Regions from separate parts of the Streptomyces sp. NRRL F-5755 genome, predicted to be linked through region 1. Evidence: riboswitches for the same ligand, from Rfam matches in the RefSeq annotation. Region 1 holds a riboswitch; each other region holds the start of a gene.
What was found. Region 1 has a riboswitch for cyclic di-AMP ahead of ADK86_RS02845 (M23 family metallopeptidase). Riboswitches for the same ligand answer to the same signal wherever they lie in the genome.
Positions count from the first base shown of each region.

Region 2: another riboswitch for cyclic di-AMP. It lies ahead of ADK86_RS15990 (NlpC/P60 family protein); the one in region 1 lies ahead of ADK86_RS02845 (M23 family metallopeptidase).
Region 3: another riboswitch for cyclic di-AMP. It lies ahead of ADK86_RS33230 (C40 family peptidase); the one in region 1 lies ahead of ADK86_RS02845 (M23 family metallopeptidase).

Region 1 is NZ_LGCW01000013.1:23,292-28,032, reverse strand. It holds gene ADK86_RS02850 (GntR family transcriptional regulator) at 1-588, opposite strand, end outside; gene ADK86_RS02845 (M23 family metallopeptidase) at 814-1,611, opposite strand; cyclic di-AMP (ydaO/yuaA leader) riboswitch at 1,625-1,779, opposite strand; gene ADK86_RS45580 (hypothetical protein) at 1,824-1,961, opposite strand; gene ADK86_RS02840 (M16 family metallopeptidase) at 2,031-3,398, opposite strand; gene ADK86_RS02835 (M16 family metallopeptidase) at 3,419-4,741, opposite strand, start outside.
Region 2 is NZ_LGCW01000161.1:2,821-7,561, forward strand. It holds gene ADK86_RS15975 (helix-turn-helix domain-containing protein) at 1-61, shown strand, start outside; gene ADK86_RS15980 (GNAT family N-acetyltransferase) at 58-678, opposite strand; gene ADK86_RS15985 (hypothetical protein) at 1,170-1,523, shown strand; gene ADK86_RS15990 (NlpC/P60 family protein) at 1,580-2,761, opposite strand; cyclic di-AMP (ydaO/yuaA leader) riboswitch at 2,769-2,961, opposite strand; gene pcrA (DNA helicase PcrA) at 3,214-4,741, shown strand, end outside.
Region 3 is NZ_LGCW01000298.1:32,966-37,706, forward strand. It holds gene ADK86_RS33215 (helix-turn-helix domain-containing protein) at 1-254, opposite strand, end outside; gene ADK86_RS33220 (ATP-binding protein) at 556-984, shown strand; gene ADK86_RS33225 (DUF6328 family protein) at 1,798-2,370, opposite strand; gene ADK86_RS33230 (C40 family peptidase) at 2,556-3,029, opposite strand; cyclic di-AMP (ydaO/yuaA leader) riboswitch at 3,033-3,197, opposite strand; gene ADK86_RS33235 (hypothetical protein) at 3,718-4,023, opposite strand; gene ADK86_RS33240 (ATP-dependent Clp protease proteolytic subunit) at 4,030-4,665, opposite strand.

The DNA.
Region 1 (4,741 bases):
CGCCGCCATCAGGGTGCGCGCCCGCTCCGCGTCGCCCCGGCTCACCGCGTCCAGCACCGCGCCGTGCTCCTCCCAGGAGCGCTCCTCGCGGGCCGCCGGCTCGACCGCGTACATCCAGTCGATCTTGCGCCGGAGCTGGGTGAGGAGCGCCGCCAGGCTCGCGCTGCCGGACGCCTGGGCGAGCGTCTCGTGGAACCAGCCGTCCAGTTGGCGCAGCTCGGCGCGCTGGCCGTGCCGGGCGCGCTCCCGGCCCAGCCGGACGATGCCGCGCAGCACCTTCAGATGGGCGGCGGTGCGGCGGGCGGCGGCGCGGGCCGCGCCCAGCGGCTCCAGCAGGCCGCGGATGTCCAGGAGGTCGGCCGCCTCGCGCTCCGTGGGCGCGGCCACGCAGGCGCCCGCGTGGTGCCGGATGGTGACGAAGCCCTCCGACTCCAGTGTGCGCAGCGCCTCGCGCACGGGGACGCGGGAGACTCCGTACCGGCCGGCCAGCAACTCCTCGATCAGCCGGCTGCCCGGCGGGAGGACGCCGGATACGATGTCGTCCCGCATCGCCGTGCACACCGCATGCGCGGAAATATGGCCTCGCATCGTCCGTGCCTCCGCCGTCATTCCCGGGAAACGTCCGCCTATTGCCGCCGGGCGGCGGCATTCGACGTGACTCTATTCGACGGGGACGGGATTTCCGACGGCCGCGGCGCATTCATGGATATTTTTTGGCCAGCCGGGAAACACGGCACCGGCGGGCCGGTGATTCCGGAAACGCCGGTGCCCCGGCCGTGAGGGCCGGGGCACCGGGTGGGGACGGGGTGTACGTCAGACGTTGACGCCGTGCGAGCGCAGGTAGGCGACCGGGTCCATGTCGGAGCCGTACTGGGCCGAGGTGCGGGCCTCGAAGTGCAGGTGCGGCCCGGTGGTGTTGCCGGTGTTGCCCGACAGGGCGATCTGCTGGCCCGGCGTGACGGTCTGGCCGACCGAGACGCTGATGGACGACAGGTGGCCGTACTGGGTGTAGGTGCCGTCGTTCATCTTGATGACGACGTTGTTCCCGTACGCGCCGCCCCAGCCGGCCTCGACGACGGTGCCGGAGCCCACGGCGTGGACGGTGGTCCCGGAGTCGGCGTGGAAGTCGATGCCGGTGTGGCTGCCGGAGGACCACAGGCCGCTGGACGCCTTGTAGCTGGTGGAGACGTAGGAGCCGTCGACGGGGGCGACGTACGTCAGCAGGCGCTTGCGCTCGGCCTCGCGGGCGGCGCGCTCCTCGGCCTCCCGCTGCTTCTTGGCCTCGGCCTCGGCCTTGCGCTTGGCCTCCGCGGCCTGCTGACGTGCCTCGGCCTCGGCCCTGGCCTGCGCGGCGGCCGCGTCGGCGGCCTCCTGCTGCGCGTCGGCCTGCGCCTCGACCTGCTCGGCGAGCTCGTCGCCGAGGACGACGGCCTGGTGGAAGCCGGTGTCGTGGGTGTTCGCCTCGTCCGGGTTTCCTGCCGCCAGCGCCGGGGAGGCGACGGTGGCGACGACGCCGGAGGCGGCGAGCGTGGCTATGCCCGCCAGGTTGCGGGTCGCCCGAGCGCTGCGGCTCGGACCACGGTGCTTCCCGGTGCCACGGGTGAACGCCATGGGCTGGCTGTGTCCTTTCCTTCCCTCTCGCCTACCGGGTTAGCTGACGGGTTCGGAGCAGGAAGGTCTCCTACGGGCGCCTCCGGGAAGGCGTCCGATTCACCCCAAGGGACGTGGGTCCCCGGCTCCCCTGGCTCGCGCCGTACGGGGACTCGGCGATGACTGTCCGTGCCGCGGTTGCGGCGGTGATCCCGCGGACAGCCGGATCGACGCTAAACGGGGCCACTTTCGAACGGCAAACAGAACCCCGCTTTTGTGCCGTACGCCACACGTCCATCACGCAACCACCCCCCGCAATTGGGACATAAAGAAGATCCAGTGGCGCGGGCGCACCACTGGATCCGCTTCATGACATCGCGTCACCCGGACGGATCATGACCCGCCGGCCGCCGGGGCCGGGCGACGCCCGTGACGGGCCGTCAGCCCTTGACCACCGTCACCTCGCCGATGCCGAGCGCCTTGACGGGCTCCTCGATCTCGGCCGCGTCGCCCACCAGGACGGTCACCAGCCGGTCCACCGGGAAGGCGTTGACGGCCGCGGCGGTCGCCTCGACCGTGCCGGTCCGCGCCAGCCGGAGGTAGAGCTGCGCCTGGTAGTCGTCCGGGAGCTGCTGCTCGACCTGGTCGGCGAGGGTGCCGGCGACCGCCGCCGCGGTCTCGTACTTCAGGGGCGCGACACCGACCAGGTTCTGGACGGCCACGTCCCGCTCCTCGTCCGTCAGGCCCTCCGCCGCGAGGGTGCGCAGCACCTTCCACAGGTCCTCCAGCGCCGGGCCGGTGGAGGCGGTGTCCACCGAGCCGCTGATGGCGAGCATCGCGGCGCCGTCGCCGTCGGCCGAGGAGCGCAGCACCTGGCCGAAGGCGCGCACCCCGTAGGTGTAGCCCTTCTCCTCGCGCAGCACCCGGTCCAGGCGGGAGGTGAGGGTGCCGCCGAGGCAGTACGTGCCGAGGACCTGCGCGGGCCAGACACGGTCGTGCCGGTCCGGACCGATGCGGCCGATGAGCAGCTGGGTCTGTACGGCGCCGGGGCGGTCGACGATCACCACGCGGCCGGTGTCGTCGGCCGAGATCGGGCTGGCCCTGACCGGCTCGGCGGGCGAACCCGTCCACGTGCCGAGGCTCTCCGCCAGGGCCGCGTCCACGTCGACGCCGGTGAAGTCGCCGACGATGACGGCGGTGGCCGTCGCGGGGCGGACGTGGGCCTCGTAGAAGGCGCGGACGGCCGCGGCGTCGATACGGGAGACGGTCTCCTCGGTGCCCTGGCGCGGCCGGGACATCCGCGAGTCGGCCGGGAACAGCTCCTTGGACAGGGCCATCGCGGCGCGCCGGGCCGGGTTGGCCAGCTCGTGCGGGATCTCGTCGAGGCGGTTGCCCACCAGGCGCTCGACCTCGCCGTCCGGGAAGGCGGGCGCGCGCAGGGCGTCGGCGAGCAGGCCGAGCGCCTTGTCCAGCCGGGAGGCCGGGACCTCCAGGGAGACGCGGACGCCGGGGTGGTCGGCGTGCGAGTCCAGGGTGGCGCCGCAGCGCTCCAGCTCGGCGGCGAACTGCTCGGCATCGTGCTTGTCGGTCCCCTCGGACAGGGCCCGCGCCATGATCGTGGCGACGCCGTCCAGGCCCTCGGGCTCGGCCTCCAGGGGCGCGACGATGTCGATCTCGACGGCGACGACCTGCTGACCGGGGCGGTGGCTGCGCAGGACCGTCAGGCCGTTGGGCAGCTGCGCGCGCTCGGGGGCGGGGAAGGCCCACGGCTTGGGCTCGCCGCCGGCCGGCTGCGGGTGGAAGGTCATCGTGCTGCTGACGGCGTCGCTCACTGGGCCGCCTCCTCGTCGTTGTCCTCGGCGGCGGTCGGCTCGGTCGGCTCGTACACGAGGACCGCGCGGTTGTCGGGGCGCAGCCGGGCCTTGGCGACCTCCTGCACCTCCTGCGGGGTGATGTCCGGGACGCGCCGCACGGCGGTCAGGGCGAGCTGCGGGTCGCCGAACAGGACCGCGTAACGGCACAGTTCGTCGGCGCGCCCGGCGGCCGTGGCGAGCCGGTCCAGCCACTCGCGCTCCAACTGGGCCTGCGCGCGCTCCATCTCCTCGGGGCTCGGGCCCTCCTCGGCGAAGCGGGCCAGCTCCTCGTCCACGGCGCGCTCGATGTCCGGCACCTCGACGCCGCCGGAGGTCTTCACGTCCAGCCAGCCGAGCGAGGGGGCGCCGGCCAGCCGCAGCAGGCCGAAGCCCGCGGCCACGGCCGAGCGGTCGCGGCGCACCAGCCGGTTGTACAGGCGCGAGGACTCGCCGCCGCCGAGCACCGTCAGCGCCAGGTCGGCGGCGTCGGCCTCGCGGGTGCCGTCCTGCGGGAGGCGGTAGGCGGCCATCAGGGCGCGGGACGGGACGTCCTCCTCGACGACCTCGCGCAGCTCCGTGCCGATGACGTCCGGGAGGGAGCCGTCCCGGGGCGGCTGCTTGCCCTCGTGGCCCGGGATGGAGCCGAAGTACTTCTCCACCCAGGCGAGGGTCTGCTCGGGGTCGATGTCGCCGACGATCGACAGCACCGCGTTGTTGGGCGCGTAGTACGTACGGAAGAAGGCCCGCGCGTCCTCCAGGGAGGCGGCGTCCAGGTCGGCCATCGAGCCGATGGGCGTGTGGTGGTACGGGTGGCCCTCCGGGTACGCCATGGCCGTCAGCTTCTCGAAGGCCGTGCCGTAGGGGACGTTGTCGTAGCGCTGGCGGCGCTCGTTCTTGACGACGTCGCGCTGGTTCTCCAGGGACTCCTCGTCCAGCGCCGTCAGCAGGGAGCCCATGCGGTCGGCCTCCAGCCACAGCGCGAGCTCCAGCTGGTGGGCGGGCATGGTCTCGAAGTAGTTGGTGCGCTCGAAGCTGGTCGTGCCGTTCAGGGAGCCGCCGGCACCCTGGACCAGTTCGAAGTGGCCGTTGCCCTTGACCTGGGCGGATCCCTGGAACATCAGGTGCTCGAAGAGGTGGGCCAGGCCCGTGCGGCCCTTGACCTCGTGGCGCGAGCCGACGTCGTACCAGAGGCAGACCGCGGCGACCGGGGTCAGATGATCTTCGGAGAGCACCACGCGCAGGCCGTTGGCCAGCCGGTGCTCGGTCGCTGTCAGGCCGCCGGAGCCGGCTTGTTCTGT
Region 2 (4,741 bases), on a different contig from region 1:
CGACCTGCTCGGCTCGCTCCACGCGACCCGCCGTCAGGCCGGCCCCGACCGTCGGCGCTAGCCGGTGGCGCTGTCCTCCGCCGCAGGCGGCAGGCGTACGGCCGTGACCGGGGCGTGCAGCCGCCACCCCAGGGACCGGTAGAGGGCCCGCCCGGCGGGGCTGGCCACGAGGATGCCGCGGGCGGCGCCCAGCCGGACCATGTGGGCCGTCAGCGCGTTCATGACGAGGCGGCCCAGGCCACGACGGCGGTGCGCCGCACAGGTGCTGATCATGTCGAAGACCGCCGACGGGGGCGCGGAGGCGTCGGTGAGACCGGCCCGTCCCCGGGCGGCGAGATGGCCGGTGGCAGCGTCCAGAACGCGGCATTGGTAGACGCCGGTGCCGTCCTCGTCCGCCGTCTCGACGGTGTAGCCGGCCGGCGCCGCCACAGGGGCGGGCACCGGGGGCAGAGCGGCCGACATCAGGAACTGCGGCTCGGTGATCTCCCAGGTGGCAGGCAGGACGGGGGCGACTTCCGAGCGCGGGGCGCAGACGTTGATCCACAGGTTGGGGGTGGTGATCGATGCGGTGAGGTCGCGGAGGACGCCCGGGTCGGCGGCGGGGAAGACGTAGCGGTGCGACCAGACGGGGACACGGACCTCGACGTAGAAGCCGCCGTGGACTGCGACGGGGGGCACGGCGCCACGGCACCGCGCCAAGCCGTGCACCCAGGTCCGGACGAGGTCCGGGTGCACGGCGGGGGGAGGGGAGGAGGGGGAGGGAAAGTGCGAACCGGCCGTATCTATAGGGAGGTTCATACGGCCGATCTTAAGGCGGGTCATCGTACGGACAGAGGCTTCGTCGTTCCGGCGCCCGCCTTCCTGGGTCCGGCGGCGACCCGTAACAGGGGGAGCGGGCCGCCGCCGTTCCTCTCGGCGGGGACGGCCGACGACCGCCGGGGCGGAATCCGGCGGCGGTGGGGAGTCGGCCGCCTGATTGAGGACGCTAAACCTCGGCACCACAAAAGGGGGACGGGTTGACGGGTATTGCTCGTTCTCGCCCTGTCGGTGTGTACGCCTGCCCGTTGCCGCACGTCTCGAAGGCATGACGGAAGCGGACTCCGACCGGAGTGGAAGAGAGGCGGACCTGAGTACGAAGCCGTGGTAGGCGAGGGCTACGATCCACCACTATGGACGTAGTGACCAAGGTCTTCGTGGGTCTGCACATCATCGGCATCGCGTCGCTGCTCGGCGGCTTCCTGACCCAGCTGAAGCCGATGAGCGCGGGCACCGCCCGCTTCGTGCCGGCCATGCTGCACGGCGCGCTGACGATGCTGGTGACCGGCGTCATCCTGGTCGGCCTCAACCAGGCCCAGGACCACTCGCTCAACAACATCAAGTTGGGCGTGAAGCTCGCCGTACTGGTCGTGATCCTGGGCCTGGTCTACGTGAAGCGCGACGAGGAGAAGGTGGAGAAGCCCTTCTTCCTGGCGGTGGGGCTGCTGACGGTGGTCAACATCTTCATCGCGCTGCTGTGGACGTGAGCAGCAACCGCTGAGGACCTGCCGAGGGCCGTGGGGCGCACCCCACGGCCCTCTTCTCATGCCGGCCGCACGCTCCCGTAGATCGGCATGTAGTAGATCGACTCGACCCGCACACTGGCCCCCGGCTTGGGGGCGTGGATCATCTTGCCGTCGCCGATGTACATGCCGACGTGGCTGATGTCGTTGTAGAAGAACACCAGGTCACCGGGCTTGAGGTCCTTGGTCGCCACCCGGTCGCCGGCCTTCACCTGGTCCCAGGTCGTACGGGGCAGCGAGACGCCCGCCGCCTTCCAGGCCGCCTGCGTCAGGCCGGAGCAGTCGTAGGAGTTCGGGCCCGTCGCGCCCCAGACGTACGGCTTGCCCATCTGCGCGCGGGCGAACGCGAGCGCCTTGGCGGCCTTGGTCGCGTACGAACCGTCGGACGTACCGCTGCCGGAGCCACCGGACCCGCCGGAACCGCCATCCGGCGTTCCGGTGCCCGGGTCCGGATTGTCGTGCTGTTTGCGGTCCTCCCGCTCCTTGCGCTCCTTCTCGGCCTGCTTACGGGCCAGCTCCTCGGCCTTGCGCTTGGCCTCGGCCTCCTTCTTGCGCTCCAGCTCCGCCAGCCGCGCCTTCTCCTGGGCGGTCAGCCGGGACAGCAGCTGCCGGGCCTCGGCCAGCTTGGCCTGGACGTCCTTCTTGGACTCCTTCAGGGATGCCTGCGTCTCGGTGAGCCGCTCCAGGCTCCGGGACGCCTCGGCCCGCTGGCGTACGGCCTTGGCCTGCTGCTCCTGATAGTCGCTGACGGCCTTCTTCTGCGCGCCGGTCAGCTGGTCCATCAGGTGGCTGCGGTCCGCGAACTGCTGCGGGTTACGGGCCAGGAGCAGCTGCGCGGTCGGGCTGATGCCGCCGCTGCGGTACTGGGCCGCGGCGTACGTGCCCAACTGGCGCCGGGCGTCGTTCATCTTCTGGGTGCGCCGTGCGGTGTCGTCCAGGAGGCGGTCGACGGTGCCGCGCTGCTCGTCGGCCTGCTCCTTGACGGCGTTGTACTTCTGGGTCGCCACTTCGGCCTGCCGGTAGAGGTCGTCGACCTTCTGCTTGACCTCTTCGATGGACTGCTTCGGCTGGCTCGGCGCGGCTTCGGCCGTCTGCGAGAGCAGGGTGACCGAGGCGAGGGCTGCGGTGGTGAGCCCGGCGGCCGTACGTCGGCTACCGGGGGAGGTGAGTATGCGGGTGCGCGGCTTGCGGTGCGACGCCAAGGTCGGCGCCTCCTTCCGTGGACCGCCTACCGGGTTAGCTGTCGGGTTCGGGCCACTGCGGAAGGCTTGCCCTACGGCCTGTACGGCTGCGGGAGAGGTCCTGGGGGCGCGTGCCCCGGCACCTCGCGCCGTACCGGCCGATTCACCCCGGTGGTACGTGTGGGTCCCCGGCTCCGGATGCCTGGCGGCAGGGCCGGACTCGGCGGGGGCGGCCCGTGCGGACGCTGTTCGACCGCGGGGACGGCGGGCTGCCCGAGCGAGCACGGTAGCCAACCCGTGTGGCTCCTGGGAAGGCTGATGTGCGATATGCCCGAAACCTTTTCGTGATCTTTCCGCGACCGGTGCGTGTCCTGTGACGCCCGCCACCCGCCGGGGGAGGCGGGCCAGGTCACACGGCCGGTTTTCGCGGTTCGGGCCGGGCTGTCAGTGCGGCGGCCTACACTCGATGGGCGATGAGCAGCCTCTTTGACGACAGTTTCCTGGCGGACCTCGAACCCACGGATGAGGGGCCCCCGCCGCCTCCCGAGGACGAGAGCGGTCCGGCACAGGAGGAGATCCCGGCCGACCTGTTCGGCGGGCGCTTCGACGTGCCCGGCGGCATCCCGCACGCCGTGGGCCCGGGCCGCGACCCGTACTACCGCGACGGCGCCCCCCGCCCCGCGGTGGACCCCGCCGCCCTCCTGGAGGGGCTGAACGACCAGCAGAAGGCCGCCGTGGTGCACAGCGGCGGGCCGCTGCTCATCGTCGCGGGCGCCGGCTCCGGCAAGACCCGCGTCCTGACGCACCGCATCGCGCACCTGCTCGGCGCCCGCGGTGTGCACCCCGGCCAGATCCTCGCGATCACCTTCACCAACAAGGCCGCGGGCGAGATGAAGGAGCGCGTCGAGGACCTGGTGGGCCCCCGTGCGAACGCCATGTGGGTCTCCACCTTCCACAGCGCGTGCGTGCGCATCCTGCGCCGCGAGTCCAAGAAGCTGGGCTTCACGTCGTCCTTCTCGATCTACGACGCGGCCGACTCCAAGCGCCTGATGGCCCTGGTCTGCCGGGATCTGGACCTCGACCCCAAGCGGTTCCCGCCCAAGTCCTTCAGCGCCAAGGTCTCCAACCTCAAGAACGAGCTCATCGACGAGGAGACCTTCGCGCAGCAGGCTGCCGACGGGTTCGAGAAGTCGGTGGCCGAGGCGTACACGATGTACCAGGCCCGGCTGCGGGAGGCCAACGCCCTGGACTTCGACGACATCATCATGACCACGGTCAACCTCCTCCAGGCGTTCCCCGATGTCGCCGATCACTACCGCCGCCGCTTCCGGCACGTCCTCGTCGACGAGTACCAGGACACCAACCACGCCCAGTACACCCTCGTACGGGAGCTGGTGGGGCCTGCCGAGTCGGCCGGTGAGCTGTGCGTGGTCGGTGACGCCGACCAGTCGATCTACGCGTTCCGCGGCGCCACGATCCGTAACATCCTCCAGTTCGAGGAGGACTATCCGGACGCCACGACGATCATGCTGGAGCAGAACTACCGCTCCTCCCAGACGATCCTCAGCGCCGCCAACGCCGTCATCGAGCGCAACGAGAACCGCCGCCCCAAGAACCTGTGGACGGACGCCGGCGAGGGCCCCCGCATCATCGGCTACGTCGCCGACACCGAGCACGACGAGGCCCAGTTCGTCGCCGACGAGATCGACCGGCTGACCGACGCGGGCGACGCCAAGGCGGGCGATGTCGCGGTCTTCTACCGCACCAACGCCCAGTCCCGCGTCTTCGAAGAGATCTTCATCCGGGTCGGCCTGCCCTACAAGGTCGTCGGCGGTGTGCGCTTCTACGAGCGCAAGGAGGTCCGCGACGTCCTCGCGTACCTGCGCGTCCTCGCCAACCCCGAGGACACCGTCCCGCTGCGCCGCATCCTGAACGTGCCCAAGCGCGGCATCGGCGAGCGCGCCGAGGCGATGATCGACGCGCTGTCCGCCCGCGAGAAGA
Region 3 (4,741 bases), on a different contig from region 1:
CCGTCCTGCGCGCCGCCCCCGCACAGCGCCGCGAGCAGGGCGCGCAGCTCCGCGTCCCGGACGCCGTACACGTCCAGCAGCAGTTCGACATCGCCCGGTTTCACCCCGCTGCGCCCGGTCTCGATGCGGCTGACCTTGGACTGGTGCCATCCCACCCGGCGGGCCGCCTCGCCGCTGGTGAGTCCGGCGAGCGCCCGCTGACGCCGTAATTCGGCACCCAGCTTGCGACGGCGTACCACGGGCCCGTGCCCCATGCCTGTTCCTCCGTCCCGTTCCGCGAGGCCATCCCGTGCGCGCACCCGGCCCCGGTGGCCGATTCCGATCCGACAGTGTGCCGCGCAAATACGGTCTCGCGTAGCAGAGTTCACTGCTTCGGGCGACAGATATATGCACATCTTGGTGGATGACCCGTCACAGTCGCAGCAGGAGTGGCAGTCTGGCGCACAGCAGCGGTCCGAGGCCGGAGACGAGGGTGCCGAAAAGACCGGACAGCGACGGCGGCTTCCTCCGGCGGCGGGCCGGAGCCGAGCCTCGGTGGGAAAGGGACGGGTCGCGATGGCAGACCATCAGGAATCCTCACTCACTCTGCCCAGCACACCGGCTTCGGTCGCCGAGGCCCGCAGGTACGTCACGGGTGTGCTCGCCGAATGGGGCCTGCCGGACCGGACGGAGACGGCCGACACCGTGCGCCTGATCGTCTCGGAGCTGGCCACCAACGCCGTGCAGCACACCTTCGGCCGGTCCCCGGTCTTCACCGTCGATGTCCGGCTCGACCGCGACGAGCGGCTGCGCATCGGGGTCACCGACGACCATCCGCGCTGGCCGAAGCGGCTGCCGGCGGCCGTCCAGCAGGACAACGGGCGCGGCATGGTGATCGTCCGCTTCCTCACGGCGGAGTCCGGCGGACAGCTCACGGTCGAGCCGACGCAAGCCGGGGGCAAGACGGTGTGGATCACGCTGCCGTGGAAGCTGTTCCTTCCGTAGCGGCCCGGCCCGCCCCGCGGCGCCTCACGGCTTGGCGAGAAAGCGCGGCCTGCGGCGCCGGCCCCCGCCGCACGCGCAGCCCACGCCGTCGCCCCGCCCCTGCCGGTACGTAGGACTGCTCTCCCGCCCGCAGCGGGAACAGCGGCACGGCCACGGCTCGTAGGCACCGGGGCAGGGGACGAGCGGCGTGAGCCCGGCCGCGTACATGACGCGTTCGGCGACGGTGGCCGGCCCGGGGGCGGGCGGGGCCGCGGCGACCGGGGGCACGGCCGAAGCCGTGGTGACGGGAGGAGCGGCAGGCGCGGGCGGAACCGTGGGTGGCGGGGGAGGCGCGAACGCCGGCGGGGATACGGGCGCAGGGGAAGGCGCGGGACCGCCTGGTACGGGAGAGCCCGGAAAGGGACCGCCCTGTACGGGAGCGCCTGGCACAGGACCGCCCGGTACAGGACCGCCGTTCACCGGTTCCCCGCCCGCGAGATCGCCCGGATGCCATTGGTGCAGGCAGGAGGCGCACCACCACAGGAGTTCGCCGGCGCCGTAGACCCCCTCGTCCTCCCACAGCACGTCCGTGCTGCCGCAGGCCGGGCAGGGGGCGGCGGGGGAGCGGCGGCGCAGAAGTCCGCGCAGGTTCACGAGTCGGTCCCGGTGTGCGGGGGCTGGGGCAGGTGCGTGTGCATGGGTCTCCTCACGTGCTAAGGAGACTCCATCGGTTCGCCGTCGCCAAAGCAAGGACGACCAGGTCACAAAAGATTTCCACCGCGCGGTGTCCGGCGGCCTCCCGGGCGACCACGGGGGTTCTCCGAGCGGGACGGCTCAGGAGGACGAGTCGCGCACCGCCGGCTTGATGTGCCCGTTCCGGTGCCCCAGTACGCGCGGCAGCAGCGCCCACAGGCCGCCGCAGGTCACCAGCGTCACGGACCCCGCCGTCACGCCCGCGCCGCGTCCCAGCACGACGTCGACCACGAGCAGTACGGCACCGGCCAGCGCCAGCGCGAGCACCGCCATGCCGGCCGCCGTCAGACGCGCCGAGACCTCCACGATCAGCCTCTTCGCGCGCCGCCGGAACAGCACCCGGTGCACCGCCGCCGGCGCCGTGAGCAGCAGCGTCGCCAGCACGGCCAACAGCAACGTACCGACGTAGAAGGCGCGTTGCGTGGTGTCCAGGGACACGAAGCGCGGCGTGAAGGCCAGCGTCAGCAAGAACGCGAACAGGATCTGCACCCCGGTCTGCAGGACGCGCAGTTCCTGGAGCAGTTCGCCGAAGTTGCGGTCGTAGCGCTCCAAAGGCGTCTCGTTGCGGTCCGCGCACACGGCGTACCGGTCGGATCCGGACTGCTGGTGCGATCGGGGCGATGCGTTCCGGTCGTCTTCGGTGAGGGGGGCCATTGTGTCCGGGTATCCACCGACGCGTTGAACATTCCTGACGCGCTCCTGTGCGGACGGGTGCCCTGACGCGCGTACGGGCGCCGGTGCGCGTACCCCGGTACGGGGCCCGGGGCGCACCCGGCCCCGTACGCACGCTCTTTCAGGACAGTTGCAGGCCGTCTACAGGACAGCTCGGTACGGCCGCGTCAGCGGACCCTGCCGTACGAGACGCTGCGCGACCAGATGCGCTCCAGGCGCACCACGGTGCCCGGCTTGGGCGCGTGCCAGATCTTGCCGTTGCCCGCGTAGATGCCCACGTGGTACACCCCTCGGCGCGAGTGGAAGAAGACCAGGTCGCCGAGGCGGCGCGCGGATGCGGACAGGTGCCGGGTGCGGTTGTACTGGGCCGCCGCGGTGCGTGGGAGCCGCTTGCCGGCCCGTTTGAACGAGTACAGCGTCAGCCCCGAGCAGTCGAAACGGTACGGCCCGGTGGCCCCGTACTTGTACGGCGAGCCCTTCTTGGAGGCGGCTATCCGCAGTGCCGCCGCCGAACTCGACGCGGCTTCGGCCTCCGCCGAGGCTCCCGGTACGACCAGTGTTCCGCCGACCGTGGCCAGTGCGACGGCGGACACCAGTCCGGCTCGCACCAGCAGGGGGGACATGGTGGTACGCGCACTCATGCGCAACCCTTCGTCAGCCGCCGACGAAGGAGTACCTGTCGGGTTCGGGCAGGCGAAGATGCCCGGTCGCGGTGGCGACTTCACCCCAAGGGCCCGTGCGGCCGCGGTGGCCGCCGGTCCCGTCGTGCTCGGGTCCTCCGCTCCTGCCGATCCAGGCGCATCGACCGGACATCCGGTACGGCGGCAGGATTGGGCGTCCGCCCGGACCGCCCCACCGCGGTGGCGGGGGCTTGTCGTCGGAGCGATCGTTGCGCAACCGGCGCCCGGATTCCGAGCAGAAACGGCGATATGTGAGTTTGGTCACGTATGCGCCGTTCAGGTGGACAGTGGGCGTTTCGCGGGGGCGCCGAGAAGGGTGAGGACTCGCGTACCAGGCCCGGAACCGGGGGTTCCGGGCGACACGTACGCAGGCCGCGCAAGCCGTGTGACGCAGAGCGCGACCCCGCGGCTACGCCGTTCGGGCGAGCCCGATCGGGCTCCGTGTCGGCATGTTCCTGTGCTCTTGGGGTGCTCCGGCGCCTCCTGTCCTGCTCTGTCGCTCCCGTCCGGCACGTTCCTGTTGGGGCGGTTGGGCCCCAAAAGGCGGCAGTGGGCAGGGAGGAGGGCACCCGACCCCCGTACGAGCGCCCTCCGGATGCGCGCGGCGCGACGTCAACTCCGGGCGTCGGCCGCGCGGTGAGGGCGCGGGTCAGCTACGCGCCGGGGGTACGGAAACGAGCCGCGCGCGGCGCTCACCGTCCAGGACGCGCAGGGCCTGCGTCAGCGTGCCGGAATGCACCTCGTTCTCACCCCGGTCGTGCATCAGCGTCAACGCGTCCCGCAGGGCGATGGACTTGCCGACCAGGGCCTGTGCGGCACGCAGCCCGCCGTAGGTGTCCGTGCCGCGTGCCGGGTTGATCCGGCCCAGCAGGTCCAGGACCGCCAAGTAGCTGTCGATGAACTCGCCCTCGGCGCGGGTCAGTGCGGGCAGCGGCGGCAGTTCGGGTGGCAGCATCCCGGCTCACCTCGCGCCGAGTGCCGCCGGGCGCGGCTTGCGGCTGCGGGTGAGTCCGTCGATCAGCCCGTACTCGACGGCGGCCGCGGCGTCGAGGATCTTGTCGCGTTCGAGGTCTTCGGTGATCTGCTCGACGGGCCGGCCGGTGTGCTTCGCGAGCAGTTCCTCCAGCAGCGCGCGCGTGCGCAGCAGTTCGTCGGCCTGGATGCGCAGGTCGTCGGCCTGGCCCTGCACCGGTTCGCCGAACGAGGGCTGGTGGATGAGTATCCGGGCGCCCGGCAGGGCGAGGCGCTTGCCGGGCGTACCGGCCGCCAGCAGCACCGCGGCGGCGGAGGCCGCCTGCCCCAGGCAGATGGTTTCGACGTCGCAGCCCACGAACTGCATCGAGTCGTAGATCGCGGTCATCGCGGTGAACGAGCCGCCGGGCGAGTTGATGTAGAGCGAGATGTCCCGGTCGGGCGCGTCGTAGTCGAGGTGCATGAGCTGCGCGATCACGTCGTTGGCCGCGGTGTCGTCGATCGGTGTGCCGAGGAAGATGATCCGCTCGCTGAGCAGCTTGGAGTACGGGTCCATGGTCCGGGCCCCGTACGAGGTGCGCTCGGTGAACTCCGGGAGGACATATCGGGCCTCGGGGCGGTTCATGGGGACTCCTCTTCGCTGTCCATCTGTAAAGAATGTACAGAACGTACGTAGAGCTTGATGGGAGCATGGTTCCGGT